3 regions of the Planococcus sp. NCCP-2050 genome follow, and region 2 is predicted to be linked to each of the others. Evidence: riboswitches for the same ligand, from Rfam matches in the RefSeq annotation. Region 2 holds a riboswitch; each other region holds the start of a gene.
What was found. Region 2 has a riboswitch for S-adenosylmethionine ahead of NFU07_RS15110 (5-methyltetrahydropteroyltriglutamate--homocysteine S-methyltransferase). Riboswitches for the same ligand answer to the same signal wherever they lie in the genome.
Positions count from the first base shown of each region.

Region 1: another riboswitch for S-adenosylmethionine. It lies ahead of NFU07_RS14085 (bifunctional homocysteine S-methyltransferase/methylenetetrahydrofolate reductase); the one in region 2 lies ahead of NFU07_RS15110 (5-methyltetrahydropteroyltriglutamate--homocysteine S-methyltransferase).
Region 3: another riboswitch for S-adenosylmethionine. It lies ahead of NFU07_RS15625 (methionine ABC transporter ATP-binding protein); the one in region 2 lies ahead of NFU07_RS15110 (5-methyltetrahydropteroyltriglutamate--homocysteine S-methyltransferase).

Region 1 covers NZ_BRCX01000004.1:224,855-229,868, forward strand. The annotation lists gene metH (methionine synthase) at 1-545, opposite strand, end outside; gene NFU07_RS14085 (bifunctional homocysteine S-methyltransferase/methylenetetrahydrofolate reductase) at 526-2,385, opposite strand; SAM riboswitch class I at 2,458-2,562, opposite strand; gene NFU07_RS14090 (hypothetical protein) at 2,750-3,175, shown strand; gene NFU07_RS14095 (YehS family protein) at 3,395-3,913, opposite strand; gene NFU07_RS14100 (sulfite exporter TauE/SafE family protein) at 4,245-5,014, opposite strand, start outside.
Region 2 covers NZ_BRCX01000005.1:180,585-185,598, reverse strand. The annotation lists gene NFU07_RS15115 (NADH-dependent flavin oxidoreductase) at 26-1,162, shown strand; gene NFU07_RS15110 (5-methyltetrahydropteroyltriglutamate--homocysteine S-methyltransferase) at 1,222-2,349, opposite strand; SAM riboswitch class I at 2,466-2,566, opposite strand; gene NFU07_RS15105 (Ltp family lipoprotein) at 2,770-3,312, shown strand; gene NFU07_RS15100 (hypothetical protein) at 3,498-3,650, shown strand; gene NFU07_RS15095 (Ltp family lipoprotein) at 3,669-4,274, shown strand; gene NFU07_RS15090 (YitT family protein) at 4,334-5,014, opposite strand, start outside.
Region 3 covers NZ_BRCX01000006.1:49,790-54,803, reverse strand. The annotation lists gene NFU07_RS15650 (acyl-CoA dehydrogenase family protein) at 1-715, shown strand, start outside; gene NFU07_RS15645 (arsenate reductase family protein) at 805-1,158, shown strand; gene gcvH (glycine cleavage system protein GcvH) at 1,236-1,616, shown strand; gene NFU07_RS15635 (ribonuclease M5) at 1,781-2,119, shown strand; gene NFU07_RS15630 (thioredoxin family protein) at 2,125-2,436, shown strand; SAM riboswitch class I at 2,485-2,588, shown strand; gene NFU07_RS15625 (methionine ABC transporter ATP-binding protein) at 2,676-3,701, shown strand; gene NFU07_RS15620 (methionine ABC transporter permease) at 3,694-4,362, shown strand; gene NFU07_RS15615 (MetQ/NlpA family ABC transporter substrate-binding protein) at 4,399-5,014, shown strand, end outside.

The DNA of each region.
Region 1 (5,014 bases), on a different contig from region 2:
TTAAATGCCTGCTTGATGCCGATCGTCGCCGCTTTCACATTCAGCATATCCTGGCTCGTCTCCAGCAAAATCAAATCGGCGCCGCCTTCAACTAAAGCTTTCGCCTGCACGTAGAAGTTCTCTTTCAGTTCATCGAATGTGATGCCGCCTGTCACCGATAAGGTTTTCGTTGTCGGCCCAATCGCTCCGGCGACAAACCGAGGCCATTCCGGCGTCGCGAATTTCGCTGCACTCTTCTTCGCAATTTCAACGGCACGCCGGTTGATGTCCGCCGCATTTTTGCCCAATCCGTATTCATCCAGCACGACCGGCGTTCCGCCGAACGTATTCGTACAGAGAATATCCGCGCCAGCTTGCAAATACGCATCGTGGACGCCTTCGATGACTTCCGGCTTTACGATGTTCAAGTATTCATTGCAGCCGTCGAACTCTTCTCCCCCGAAATCTTCCGGAGACAAGTCGGCGTTTTGGATCATCGTCCCCATGGCTCCGTCAATGATCAAAATTCTTTTTTCTAGCTGTTCTTCAATTCGCTGTTTGGACATGGCTGTGATCGCTCTCTTTCTGTTGATCTAATTTCCGAATGTAATGGATCAGTTCAATTGACATATCATAGCGGAAAAACGGCGTGATCACATAGATTCCGTTAAACAAGTCAGCCGCTGTGTCAATCAGTTCTTTTGCAATTTGGATGCCTTCCGCGGTTGCCCGTTCCTTATCCTCGCCGCATGCCCGCATCCGCTCAAGCGCTTCTTCCGACAGTTTGATGCCCGGCACTTCATTGTGCAGAAACTCTGCACTGCGAATGCTTGTCAGCGGCATGACCCCAAGGAAAATCGGCGTTTCCAGATGCTTCGTCGCTTCATGGATTTCGACGATTTTCTCTTTCGTATAAACCGGCTGTGAAATAAAATAATCAGCTCCGCTTTCAATTTTCTTCTCAAGCCTTGCGACTGCGCGGTCAAGCACCCGTACATTCGGATTGAATGCTGCAGCTACCGAGAAGTTCGCCTTCTTTTGCAGAGGTTTCCCTGAAAACGAAATCCCCTCGTTGAGCTTTTTGATCAATTGGATCAATTCCAAGCTTGAGACATCGTAGACGCTTGTAGCTCCCGGGAAATCGCCCACTTTTGTCGGATCTCCCGTTACAGCCAGGATATCACGGATGCCCAGTGCGTCCAATCCCATCAAATGCGATTGCAAACCGATCAGATTCCGGTCGCGGCAAGTGATATGCGCAAGCGGGCGAATCTGTTCCTGATGTTTCAAGATCGAGCCCATGGCAAGATTGCTGACACGCGGAGACGCAAGTGAGTTATCTGCCATGGTGACCGCGTCCACGCCTGCCGCATTCAACGCCTTCGACCCTTCCAGGAATTTAGTGACATCGAGATGCTTCGGTGTGTCGAGTTCCACAATGATTGTCCGTTCCGTCTTCGCTTTTTCATGGAGCGGCACTTCATTGGATAACTCCGCTTCCCGGATGACGATCGGTTTTTTCGTCTCCACTTCTTTTACCGTATTCGGCTTTAAATTGCCGACGCGTTTTTTCAACGCTTCAATATGCTTCGGCGTCGTACCGCAGCAACCGCCGATAAGGCGTGCTCCTTCTTCTCTTAAGAGCAGTCCCGCGCGCCCGAAATAATCGGCTTCCGATTCGTAGACGACGCGGCCATTTTCAAGATCCAATAAACTTGCATTCGGATAAGCGGAGAGGAAGGCTTTCTTCGGCAGCACTACGTCTTCCAGTGCTTGAATGGTATGGTGAGGGCCTAACCGGCAATTCACGCCGACAATGTCGGCGCCAAGTCCTTCGAGTTGATGGAGGGCATCGTTCAGCGCCATGCCGTTCTGTAAAATTCCCGGTTCGTGCATCGATACTTGAGCAATGAGCGGCACGTCTGTCCGTTTCCGCAAATGGGTAACGGTCGCTGCTAGTTCCTCAAAATCATAATAGGTCTCGAGCAATAAAGCATCCGGATCCCCGCTTAGGAGATAGCCAGATTGCTGGTCCACCATCGCGATAATTTCCTCAAGCGTCGCATCACTCTTCCGAATCCCGCGGATGCCGCCGATTGTTCCGAAAACAAACTGCCCGCCCGGTGCCACAGCGCGTTTTGCAATGGCAATCGCCGCTTCGTTGATTTCCTTTACTTGGCTCTCCAGCCCGTAGCGCGCAAGTTTCAGCGCATTTCCGCCGTAGGTGTTCGTTTGGATGATATCCGCACCTGCCTGGATATACTCTTCATGGATCCTTTCGATGATGTCCGGCCGCTGCAAATTCAATTCCTCGTTGCAATATTCGATGCCGTACGAATACAGCAATGTCCCCATCGCACCGTCCGCCGTCAGAATTCTCGTTTTCAACTCTTCTAATAACCCCATCATTTTAACCTCCTCTATATACAAAAAAAGCCCTCCATGAAAAAGAAGGCTTTATGAGTTCACACTCGTTCCTTTTCATCTCCCAGGCAATCGCTTGCCTGCTGGATTTAGCACCTGACCTTGCGGCTGGTTGCTGAAGCGTCATAGGGCCAGTCCCTCGACTTCTCTCGATAAGAATTCACTTTATTCAATTTTGCTTTTTATAAGGGTAACTGGTCTAGAAAGGAAAATCAAGGCGATTTACCAGAAATAAACGAACTTTCTGTTAAAAAAGACAATAACCGTTTTAGTTTCTCTTCGTTTCCCTTTTGGCCCATTTCAGCTATCATGGGAGTCAATCACCGCTTTTAGGAGGAATTTCTGTATGTCCGAAAAATACCTGCTTGATGTCAACGATCCACGCAATTATTTCGTGTTGCTCGAGAACCGCCTCTTCCCTTCGATTGCTAAAGATCCAAATGCCTTAGTGGAAGGCGCAGAACAGCATCTGGCGAAAAGTGCTGGCCCGCTTGCTATCTATGAACGCGTCGGCGTGCTCACTGCCGACATCGACTACACCATTCCATCGAGCTTTCATGCGGCAAGCGAAACCGAATACCAAAATTTCCTGTTCCGCTATACCGAAAACTCGGTGACGTTCATCGAACTTGAAAACACACTCTCCTATCCTACAACAGAAGCGCTTTTTGCAGCTGGCAACGACTTGTTGACAGAGAAAAAAGAGCAATCGCCCGCGGAAGATTTCATGGTACTAAGTGCCAAACTGCTCGCAACCTATCCGTGGCAATAAAAGAAAGCTGGATGGCATTTTTGCTGTCCAGCTTTTTGATTTCAGCCCGAAAACCATTTTCGTTTACTCCCGACTTCTTGTGAAATACGCTCGACTTTCGTTCGAATACTCCCGACTTCTGAATGAATACTCCCAACTTCACCTCGAATACTCCCAACTCTCCAATTCCCATCCTCTAAATCAAAAATCCGCCTCCAATTTAAGAAGCGGATCCATGCATTATTTTCTATATTTGATTGCCAGCCCTTTTAGGAAGTTGCGGGCATAGCGGTCGCCGCAAACGCTGTAATTCTTATGTCCTTGCTTTCGCAAAATGCCGCTCATCTCGCTTTTGGAAACGGTTACGCCGGCAAGTGCGAGCAGTTCAAGCATGTCTTCACTCGTCAATTGCAAAGCGATTTTCACTTTCTTCAACAGCAAATTGTTTGCCGGCTCGTTGCTCATTGGCGGCGCAGCTGGCTGCCCCGGTTTCGGCTCTTGGCGTCCCCGTTTGAAGATAATCAAGCCGTTCAAGAAGGACTCCAACATCCGGTTGTCGACACGGATATGGTCAGCATTTTCAGAAGCATCCAAAACGCTGTCCATGTCATCGTCTTCGCTTTCCGGCGTCTTCGTCAATACTTTCAGCACGTCTTCTTTCGACAGCTCGATGCCGCCTTCTTTGAAAATTTTTACCATATCATTATTTTTAATATCAAGTGCGTAGCGCAGCCTGATCAGAATATCATTATTGTCCATCGGGAAACCTCCATTTATTATGCATGATAGCTGTTCCATCATCTTTTTCGCTTTCTTTATCATAGCATATTTAAAAGGCCCGATTTGATGAAAACCTTTGTATTTGTCAAACAAGCTAATATTCTGCGTAATTAATAAATAATTGACACAACAGACAAGAACGCCTTCTTGTACATTAACGTAGACTCAATCATCTACTTCGCTCACAGCATTTGCAGAATTGACGATAGATGTGAAGAAATGATTTTCAACGGTATGAAAAACTGCTACAAACGGATAGCTTCTTTGCCGCTGGCCAGCAAATTTTGATGCGCACGACGCCATGCGCCCTTTAGAGAATATCGCTCCAGATTTTGATCGCTGTCCCTAAAATCAGCAAGGCCAAAATCCATTGCAGGTATTTCGTGTTCATCTTCTGTCCAAGTTTCGCCCCAAGCGGTGCGGCGATCAGGCTTGCCACAATCATGACGGCTGCCGGTCCGTACAGAATCTGGTCGGTGACAATTTTCCCCACCGTTGAGCCAATCGACGAGATGAAGGTAATCGCCAGTGAAGTCGCAATGGTCATACGCGTCGGTATTTTCAACACCACAAGCATGATTGGCACCAGGATAAAAGCACCCGCTGCCCCGACGATGCCCGCTGCAATTCCGACGATCAAAGCAAGGCCAGCCGCAAGCCCTTTATGGAACACCACTTGGTCAAGTGGAATGTCGTCGACTCCTTTTTTGGGCAGGAACATCATGATGACGGCAATTGTCGCCAAAATGGCATAAACGATATTGATGGCTTGTTCAGACAATAGCGTGGAGCCGTAGCCGCCGATAAAACTTCCGACTAAAATGGCTCCCCCCATATAAGCGATCAGCGCCTTATTAATGTAGCCGCTCCCCCGGTAAGCCCAAACTCCAGCGATCGTCGCAAAAAACACTTGGATGGCGCTGATCCCGGATACTTCATGGGCGCTGAAAGCCGTATAGCCAAGCATCACTGGTATGTAGAGCAGCATCGGGTATTTGATGATCGAGCCCCCGATCCCGACCATTCCAGAGATGAACGAGCCAATAAAACCGATGAAAAAAATGACGATGATAAAATCTA
Region 2 (5,014 bases):
CCAATAGAAAAGGGGAATATAATAGATGAAACCAGAATTCAATGCTTTATTCGAAGAAATCAAATTGCCGAACGGCGTCGTTTTGAATAACCGCTTAGGCGTTGCACCAATGACAACATACTCAGGAAATCCGGATGGTACGGTATCGGATGAAGAATTGCTTTACTACCGCCGCCGCTCGAATATCGGCAGCTTGTTCATCACTGCCTGCATCGCCGTTTCAGAGAATGGCATCGCATTCCCAGGGCAATTCATCGCGTTCAAAGAAGACCTGATCATGCCACGTTTGAAGCAATTGGCCGCTGAAATGAAAACAAACGGCAATAAAGCCATTCTGCAAATGCAGCACGGCGGACGCCAAGGTCAGCCGGAACTGATTGAAGCAAATGAAACGGTAGCACCAAGTTCAGTTGGGGGAACGCCTGAAAAAGCAGCACCCCGTGAATTGACAGCTGAAGAAATCACGAACATCATCCGTGACTTCGGCGAAACGACGCGCCGGGCAATCGAAGCTGGTTTTGACGGCGTGGAAATCCACGGAGCGAATACGTATTTGCTTCAGCAATTTGTCTCGGAAGCGACCAATCGCCGCGAAGACGAATGGGGTGGAAGCTTTGAGAACCGTTTGAAATTCCCGCTCGCTGTTCTAGCGGAAGTGAAGCGCGTAGGGGCAGAATTCGCAAATGAAGAATTTATCGTCGGCTACCGTTTGTCTCCAGAAGAATACAGCGATTTGGGCGTTGGCTACACGATCGAAGAAACAAAAGTTCTGACTGAGAAGTTGATCGAAGGCGGCATCCACTACTTGCACGTATCGTTGATGGATTATAAAAAACGTCCGCACAACGAAGCGATTGAAGGGACAATCGTGGAGATTCTGTCTAAGCAAATCGCAGGTCGCGCAGCGTTCGTCGTTGTCGGAAACGTAAGAAAACCGGAAGACGCCGTTGCAGCACTTAAAGAAGGCGCGGATATTGTCGTGATGGGCCGCCAAGCATTGGTTGATCCGGAATGGACGGAAAAAGTGAAACAAGGAAAAGAAGACGAGATTTTCCACAGTGTTCCAAAAGAGCGGAACGGCAAGCTTGATATCCCGGGACCGCTTTGGCAGTTGATGTCGATGTACAAAATGGTCGAAATCGAAGAAGAAGTGAACGTTTAATTTTCGATATCTTTCAAAACAAGAGGCAAGCGCCATTTTTCAGCGCTTGCCTCTTTTATTTATTTTCCGAAAATCTCTTCAGATACTTCGACGATATAGCGAAGCTTGTCCCATTGCTGCTGTTCAGTGAGGATATTGCCGTGGTGGGTTGAGGCAAATCCACATTGCGGACTGATGCATAGTTGCTCAAGCGGGACATACTTGGCGGCTTCTGCTACACGTGCTTTAATGATTTCTTTGTCTTCGAGTTCGCCGTTTTTCGAAGTAAAGACACCGAGTACCACTTTTGGCCCGCCAGCGGGAATGTGTTCAAGCGGTTGGAAACTGCCGGAGCGGTCGTCATCGTATTCCAGGAAGAAGCCGTCCACTTGTTCTTTGGCGAATAGGGTCGGGGCAATCAGCGCGTAGCTTCCTTCAAATGCCCAGTCGGACTGGTAGTTGCCTCGGCACAGATGGGTCGTTACGGTAAGGTCTTCCGGTTTGCCTTCAAGGACGCCGTTTGCGACGCGCAGTGCAAGGTCGATCAAGTATTCGCGGCTATACTTGCCGTCGTTGAACGGGATATCCGGAGACGATAAGCCGGCAATATAGACATCGTCAATTTGAATATAGCGCGCTCCTAAATCATAGAACGTTTTAAAAGCATCACGGTAAGCTTGGATCACGTCTGTTGCGTAGTCTTCAAGATCCGGATAGAAATTTGCATTGCGAATGCCTTCATTGAAGAATTGGTTCGGACTTGGAATCGTCAGTTTCGGAATTGCACGGCCGCCGACAATTTCTTTGAACTCGATAAAGTCTTTGATAAAAGGATGATTGTCGTTAAAGGAAATTTTGCCGATATTCCGCACATCATACGCTTCAGTTTCAACATTTTTGAATCGATAGCCCGTTTCCGGCGTATAGCCTTCAAAACCGTTGATATGGGCCATGAAATCAGTGTGCCAGAATGTGCGGCGGAATTCGCCATCAGTCACAGCCTTTAAACCGACTTCGATTTGCTTGTCGACGATGCGCTTGATTTCAGTCGTTTCCACCTCCCGCAGCTGTTCCTCTGTGATAAGGCCTTCTTTAAATTCTTTTCGTGCTTGATGGATGCTGTCCGGACGGAGAAGGCTTCCGACGTGATCTGCTTTGAATGGAGCATTAACTACAGTTTTCGGTGTTTCAGTAATTGGGTTTGTCATGTGGAATTCCTGCTTTCTGTTTTTAGTTTGGGTCAAGCCCGTTTTGCAGGGCTCTCATTCAAATGAAAAAGAGCCCTCTTCAATAAAGAAGAAAGCTCCCGTCAGGAAATCTGTTCTTCTCATCTTCTAGGCTTTCGCCTATTGGAATTAGCACCTTGCCCGTGGGCGGTTGCTGAGACATCGTAGGGCCAATTCCCTCCGTCTCTCTTGATAAGAAATCGATTATTCAGTTTGTTGTGATTCGATGTTTATAACCATAAGCCAGTTTGGAAGGAAATGCAAGGATATTCGGGAAATTTATTTTTCTAAACTTATTGAGGGAACATCAGTAGAACATGAGGCGTCTAAAAAATGCTGTCTAAAATCATCCAGTTATACTACGATAAGTGAAGAGAAATAAGAAAAAAGAGGGAATTGAAGATGGGGAAAATAAATGCATTCGTCAAGACAAAATGGAAGTATCTATTGGCCGTCGTCATTGCTTTTGCAGTCGGCGGAAGCCATGGGTTTTTACAATCCCCGACATATAGTTCTACAACCGATAATCAAAAAAAGCAGGAAAAGCTCGAAGCGTCCACTAAAGAATTAGCATCAAAAGTGGAAGCGTTGGAAGCAGCGAACAGCGAGTCTGATAAAAAAATCAATGAATTGAAAGCGCAATTGAAAAAAATGGAGACACCTTCGCAGCAGCAGGCGGTTGCTCGCGCAGATAACTTCTTGAAATACTCGCCTTTTTCAGAGAGCGGGTTGATTGAACAATTAGTGGTTGCGGGCTATAGCGAGGGAGATGCCATGTATGCGGTTCAAAGCTTGGAAGTGGATTGGCAGGCCAATGCAGTAGAAGAGGCGGAAGGCTATGTGAAGTATGGCGCTTTTTCGCGTAAAGAGTTAATTGATCAATTAAAGTCTGGCGGCTACAGTGAAGAAGATGCCACGTATGCAGTAGATTCTGTAGGGTTATAACAATAACAATAAAGATGGGAAGTTCTCTATTAAAAGAGAACTTCCCATCTTTTGTACATTTCTTAGGTGTAAATTTAAAAGTAAACAAAAAATAATCACTTTGTCGCGTTTAATGTAAATAAATGTATTAATTTAGAAACCTATAGACTACAATGAACAGAAAGAGTGGAAAGAAGGAATAATAAATGGAAAAAATTCTAAGGTTTGTTAAACATAATTGGAAGTATATAATAATAGCCTTTATTGCTTTAATTATCGGTGGTAGTTTTGGGCCTTCACAATCAGAAGTAGATGCCTCTACAACTGAAAATCAAAAAATGCAAAAAGAACTTGAATAAGAAAATGAAGAATTGGTATTGCATATTGAAACACTTGAAGCTGACAATAAAGAATTTGTTGAAAAAGTTAAAGAATTAGAAGCGAAAGTAAAAGAAGCAGAGCCGTTTTTCCTATTAGAAGAAAAAGAAAGAAAAGCGAAAGAAGCGGAACTGAAGAAAAAAGAAGAGGAAGAAAAAGCGAAAAAAGCAGCTGAAGAAAAGGCTGCTAAAGAAAAAGCAGAGGCTGAGGCAAAAGCGAAAGCAGAAGCGGAGGCGAAAGCAAAAGCCAAGGCCGAAGAAGAAGCGAAAGCAAAAGCTGATGCGGAGGCAAAGGCACAAGCCGCTAAAGATGCAGAAACACTCTCACAGCAACAGGCGATCGGGATGGCTGAGAATTATCTTGGGTCTATGGCTTTTTCGAAATCGGGTTTGATTGAACAATTAGTTTACGAAGGCTTTAGTAATGCAGATGCTACGTATGCAGTTGAAAGCATTGAAGTGGATTGGAGTGAACAGGCAGTTAAAACTGCTGAGAATTATCTTGATTCGATGTCCTTTTCAAGATCCGGTTTGATTGAGCAATTAATATATGAAGGCTTCAGTAACGCAGATGCCACGTATGCAGTAGATTCCGTAGGGTTATAAAAAATAGACGCTGAGCTCCCCGATTTCTAGGGAGCTCAGCGTCTTTTATAAGGGAAGAATTAATGGATATCCCGTTTTTTAAAGTTTCCGCCTCGGACTTCGGCAACGTCATAAACCGCTACGAATGCGTTTTTGTCGATTTCGTAGATGATTTCTTTCATTTTGCTGTCTTCCAAACGGTTGATGATGCAAGTGATTTCTTTATACTGATCGTTTGTATAAGCACCTTTTACCAAGCTGTAAGTGGCATTTCGACCAAGGCGGTCGTAAATCGTCTGCACAAGAAGATCCGGTTCTTGCGAAATGATTTTATAGGTTTTCGAGCCGCTGAACCCTTCTTCAACAAGGTGGATGACTTTAGAAGCGATGAAATAAGCGATTCCGGAAAGGAAAGCCCCTTGCAGTCCGAAAACGAATGAAACGACGATAAAGACAAATAAATTTAAGAATAAGATCATGTCACTCGTACCGAATGGCAATTTACGCGAAAGCAGCACAGCGAGCATGTCGATTCCATCTAAAGCGCCGCCGTTCCGCAAAGCGAGACCCATCCCGAAGCCGATAATGATTCCTCCAATAACTGTGACGAGCAGCGTATCGCCTTCGATAATGGTTGGAATGTGGTGCATGACGGTTGTCGCATACGCTAAGGAAGCAATGCCGATGATGGAATAGATGGCAAAGCTTTTCCCGATCTGTTTATAGCCAAGATAGACGAATGGAATGTTGAGGACAGCGAT
Region 3 (5,014 bases), on a different contig from region 2:
ATGCTCGATGAATAAATTCTTCGGTACAGAGACATTGGATTACATCGTCGATGAAGGCGTACAATTGCATGGCGGATACGGCTTCATGCAGGAATACGAAATTGAGCGCATCTACCGCGATTCACGCATCAACCGTATTTTCGAAGGAACAAACGAAATCAACCGCTTGCTTGTACCGGGAACATTGATCCGTAAAGCGGTCAAAGGCGAACTTCCATTGCTTCAGCATGCACAGCAATTACAGGAAGAACTATTGATGATGATGCCGGAAGAAATCGGCACGGAAGCTTTGGCTCAAGAAAAATACTTGGTGAAAAATGCGAAGAAAATCGCTTTGCTTGCAGCGGGTCTTGCAGCACAGACTTACGGCACAAAACTTGAAAGCGAGCAGGAAGTGCTTGTCAATATCGCTGACATCGTGAGCAACGTTTTCGCTATGGAATCTGTAGTGCTTCGTACAGAAAAAGCGATTGCTGCTTCAGGTGAAGAAAAAGCTCAGCAAAAATTGCTTTACACACAAATCTATTGCCAAGAAGCATTTGATAAAATTGAAAAAGACGCAAAAGAAACATTGTTGGCAGCGATTGACGGCGACAACCAGCGCATGATGCTATCAGCGCTTCGCAAACTGACGCGTTCAACTCCTTACAACGTAATCGAGAAAAAACGCCAAGCAGCGGTTAAATTGATCGAAGTTGAAAAATACGTAGTGTGATTTTGAAAAGCGCGGCTTCCGAGCCGCGCTTTTTTTACGTCGACCAGCAGCCTTTATTTTGGTAAGCTTGTGGAAAAGGAGGTTTCTGCATGATTACTTATTACGCTTATCCGAAATGCACGACGTGCCGCAAAGCCAAGAAATGGCTGGAGCAGAATGAAGTGGAATTCAACGAGATCCACATCGCTGAAAATCCGCCTTCAAAAGAAGAATTAAGAAAAATTTATGAAAGCAGCGGCATGGAATTGAAGAAATTCTTCAATACAAGCGGCATGATCTACCGGTCGCTTGGATTGAAAGATAAACTGTCTTCTATGTCCGAAGATGAACAGCTGGAATTGCTTGCATCTGACGGCATGTTGATCAAACGTCCGCTCGCTTTTGACGGGCAGAAAACAACGCTCGGATTCAAAGAAGCGGATTATCAAAATGCTTGGCTATAAAGCATTTGAAATCTTGTATTTCAATGGGGTTTATGTCAAACTGAAATTGAGTTAATTACATATCTGGAGGGATTTCGATGAGTACACCACAAGAACTTCGTTATTCAAAAGAACATGAATGGGTAAAAGTAGAAGGCGGCACTGCCCGCATTGGCATTACGCATTTTGCACAAGCTGAACTTGGCGATATCGTTTTTGTTGAGCTTCCGCAAGTCGGCGACGAAATTAAAAAAGACGAGCCATTTGGCAGCGTTGAATCAGTTAAAACGGTATCGGAGCTATATGCACCAATCAGCGGCCGTGTAATCGAAGTGAATGCTGAACTCGAGGACAACCCTGAACATGTGAACGAGTCTCCATACGAACAAGCGTGGATGGTGGTAATCGAATCCCCGAACGAAGCTGAAATTGGCGAATTGATGACTGCAGACCAATACAAAGAAATGACAAACGAGTAAAATCAAAGCGCCTTTTTGGGCGCTTTTTTCATCTCCAGATTTTCCGCCATAAGCAGGATTCTAGAACAAATCGAGCAATCGTTTTATAATAAGAAGTATTAACTCTTGCTTAAAAGGCTTTAACTAGTTGAGGCAGCTATCTATTTCCAGTGAGGTGTAGTCTTATGGAAAAGGTGATCGTGGTGGAAGGGCGCAGTGATAAAACCAGAATCGCACCGCTCATTGCAGAACCCGTGACGATTCTTTGCACAAATGGTACAGTAAGTGCGTCAAGGCTTGAAGAGTTGCTGCTGCCTTATGAGGATCTGGATATCATCATTTTGGTGGATGCGGATAAATCCGGTGAGCAGCTGCGGAAATTGGTCAAAAGGGAATTCCCTGAAGCGCGGCATTTCTATATCAATCGAAGCTATAAGGAAGTGGCGGCGACGCCGATCCGGATTTTGCTTGATGTGCTGATCTCAGCGAATGTTCAAGTCAATAAGCTAGTAACTGAGGGATGAACAAGATGAATGAATGGACACATAAAGAGTGGCTGAAAGAAAAAAATACGCATGAATCAGCCGCTTATTATTTATATACCCCCATGTGCGGCACTTGCCAGGTTGCTTCTAAGATGATGGATGTCGTCAAAGAACTGGTCCCGAATGTCCGCTTGGGCAAAGCGAATTTAAATTATGTACAGGAAATTGCTTCTTTGTATCAAGTCGAAAGCGTACCATGCCTGCTGATAACAGAGAACGGCCAGTTGAAAGAAAAGATCTATGCTTTTCATTCGGTGCCTTTTTTGTATGAAAAGTTAAAAACTGTTGACGAATAAATCCCTGCATGGTAAATTGAATTTCTGAATACTAATTAAATATCGTAACTCTTATTAAGAGTGGTGGAGGGAAGTGCCCTATGAAGCCCGGCAACCGTCATGAAAATGAAATGGTGCCAAATCACACAAAGTCTGACTTTGGAAGATGAGAGAACGGTTATCGTGTCATTACACGTTCACCCTTCTGCTCAATTCTGCGCAGAAGGGTTTTTTATTTTTGGGGGTAGGAGTTGTAAATAATGATTGAATTAAAAAAATTATCGAAGGTCTTCGATACAGGGAAAGGTACCCTTACCGCCGTTGATCATGTGGACTTGTCCATTGGAGCCGGTGAAATTTTCGGCATTATCGGTTATAGCGGCGCCGGAAAAAGTACCTTGATCCGGTTATTGAACGGTTTGGAAAAACCGTCAGATGGATCGGTTGTCATCAATGGCCAAAACATTACGGCAATAAAAGGCAATGATCTTCGCAAAGCACGGCAGAAAGTCAGTATGATTTTCCAGCATTTCAACTTGCTATGGTCGCGTACCGTCAAGGAGAATATCGAATTTCCGCTCGAAATTGCTGGTGTGCCTAAAAGCAAGCGAGATGCGCGCGTATTGGAACTGGTGGAATTGGTTGGCTTAAAAGGAAGAGAAAATGCATATCCTTCACAGCTATCAGGCGGCCAGAAACAGCGGGTCGGCATCGCACGAGCATTGGCAAACGAACCGGAAGTGCTGCTTTGTGATGAAGCGACATCGGCACTTGATCCGCAGACGACAGACTCGATTCTTGAATTGCTGGTCGATATCAATAAACGGCTCGGACTAACGATTGTGTTGATTACCCATGAGATGCATGTCATCCGGAAGATCTGCCACCGGGTCGCCGTCATGGAAGGCGGGCGCGTAGTAGAACTTGGCGATGTGCTGTATGTTTTCCAATCTCCGAAAGAAGAAATCACGAAGCGTTTTGTAGCTCAAGTAACCGACACGGAAGATTCCCAGGAAACGATTAAGAATTTGCGGAAGCTATATCCGACTGGGGAATTGGTGAAATTGGTCTTTGTAGGTGACCAAACCGAACAGCCGATTTTGACTCAGCTGATCCGCAAGTATCCAGTGGATGTGAATATTGTGCAAGGGAATATTGCTCATACGCAACGCGGAGCTTATGGAACCTTGATCTTACAGATGAAAGGTTCTGCTCAGGAAATCAGTGAGGCGCTCACTTACTTGAATGCAGAAAGCGTTCAAACGGAGGTGATGTCAAATGATTGAGTCCTTATTCCCGAACGTTGATTGGGAGAACATGTGGGAAGCGACACTTGAAACGCTCTACATGACAGCGATGTCTACGTTTTTCACTTTTGTTATCGGGCTGGTTCTCGGAATTGTATTATTTCTGACAGCGCCCAAACAATTATGGGCAAATAGTATCGTCAATTGGTTGACTGGAGCTTTCGTCAATATTTTCCGCTCTATTCCTTTTATCATCTTAATCATCTTATTGATTCCGTTCACGAAATTCCTGATCGGTACAATCCGTGGGCCGAACGCAGCTCTGCCTGCCTTGATCATCGGGGCAGCGCCGTTTTATGCGCGGATGGTGTTGATCGCGTTAAAAGAAATTGATAAAGGCGTTATCGAAGCTGCACGTTCAATGGGAGCAACCACTTGGACGATTATCCGCAAAGTGCTTTTGCCGGAGTCTAAGCCGGCGCTGCTATCAGGAATTACGGTAACAGCCATTGCCCTTGTCGGGTATACCGCAATGGCCGGAATTATTGGTGCAGGCGGACTGGGAACTTTGGCTTTTCTTGATGGATTCCAGCGAAGCCGCGAAGACGTCACGTTAATGGCGACGATTTTAATATTGGTAATTGTATTCGCAATTCAATTTATCGGCGACTGGATGACCACTCGCTCAGATAAGCGTTAATAGAAAAACATTATAGAAAAAAGGGAGATCACACACATGAAGAAACTTGTAGCAGGAACATTATTATCCGTATTGGCACTGGCTGGGTGCGGGAGCGACAACGGCGGGTCAAGCGAAGAAGAGTCAAGCACATTAAAAGTCGGAGCGTCTAACGTGCCACACGCGGAGATTTTAGAAAAAGCCAAACCGCTTCTTGAAGAGCAAGGCATTGAATTGGAAATTGAAACTTATCAAGATTATATCTTGCCGAACCAGGATTTGGATTCAGAAGAAATCGATGCGAACTATTTCCAGCACATTCCGTACCTGGAATCTCAAATCGAAGAATTCGGTTATGATTTTGAAAATGCAGGCGGCATCCACATCGAACCGATCGGCGTTTATTCCCAAAAATATGCATCATTAGATGAATTGCCAGACGGCGCAACTATTTTAATGAGCAACTCAGTTGCTGACCATGGCCGCATCCTATCGCTTCTTGAAGCAGAAGGCCTAATCACTTTAGCGGAAGGCGTTGACAAGACGGTAGCCGAAGTGAGCGACGTTGTGGAAAACCCGAAAAATCTTGAATTTGATGCAAACTATGAAGCAGCTTTGATGGTTCAACTATATGAATCAGGTGAAGGCGATGCTTTATTGATCAACTCGAACT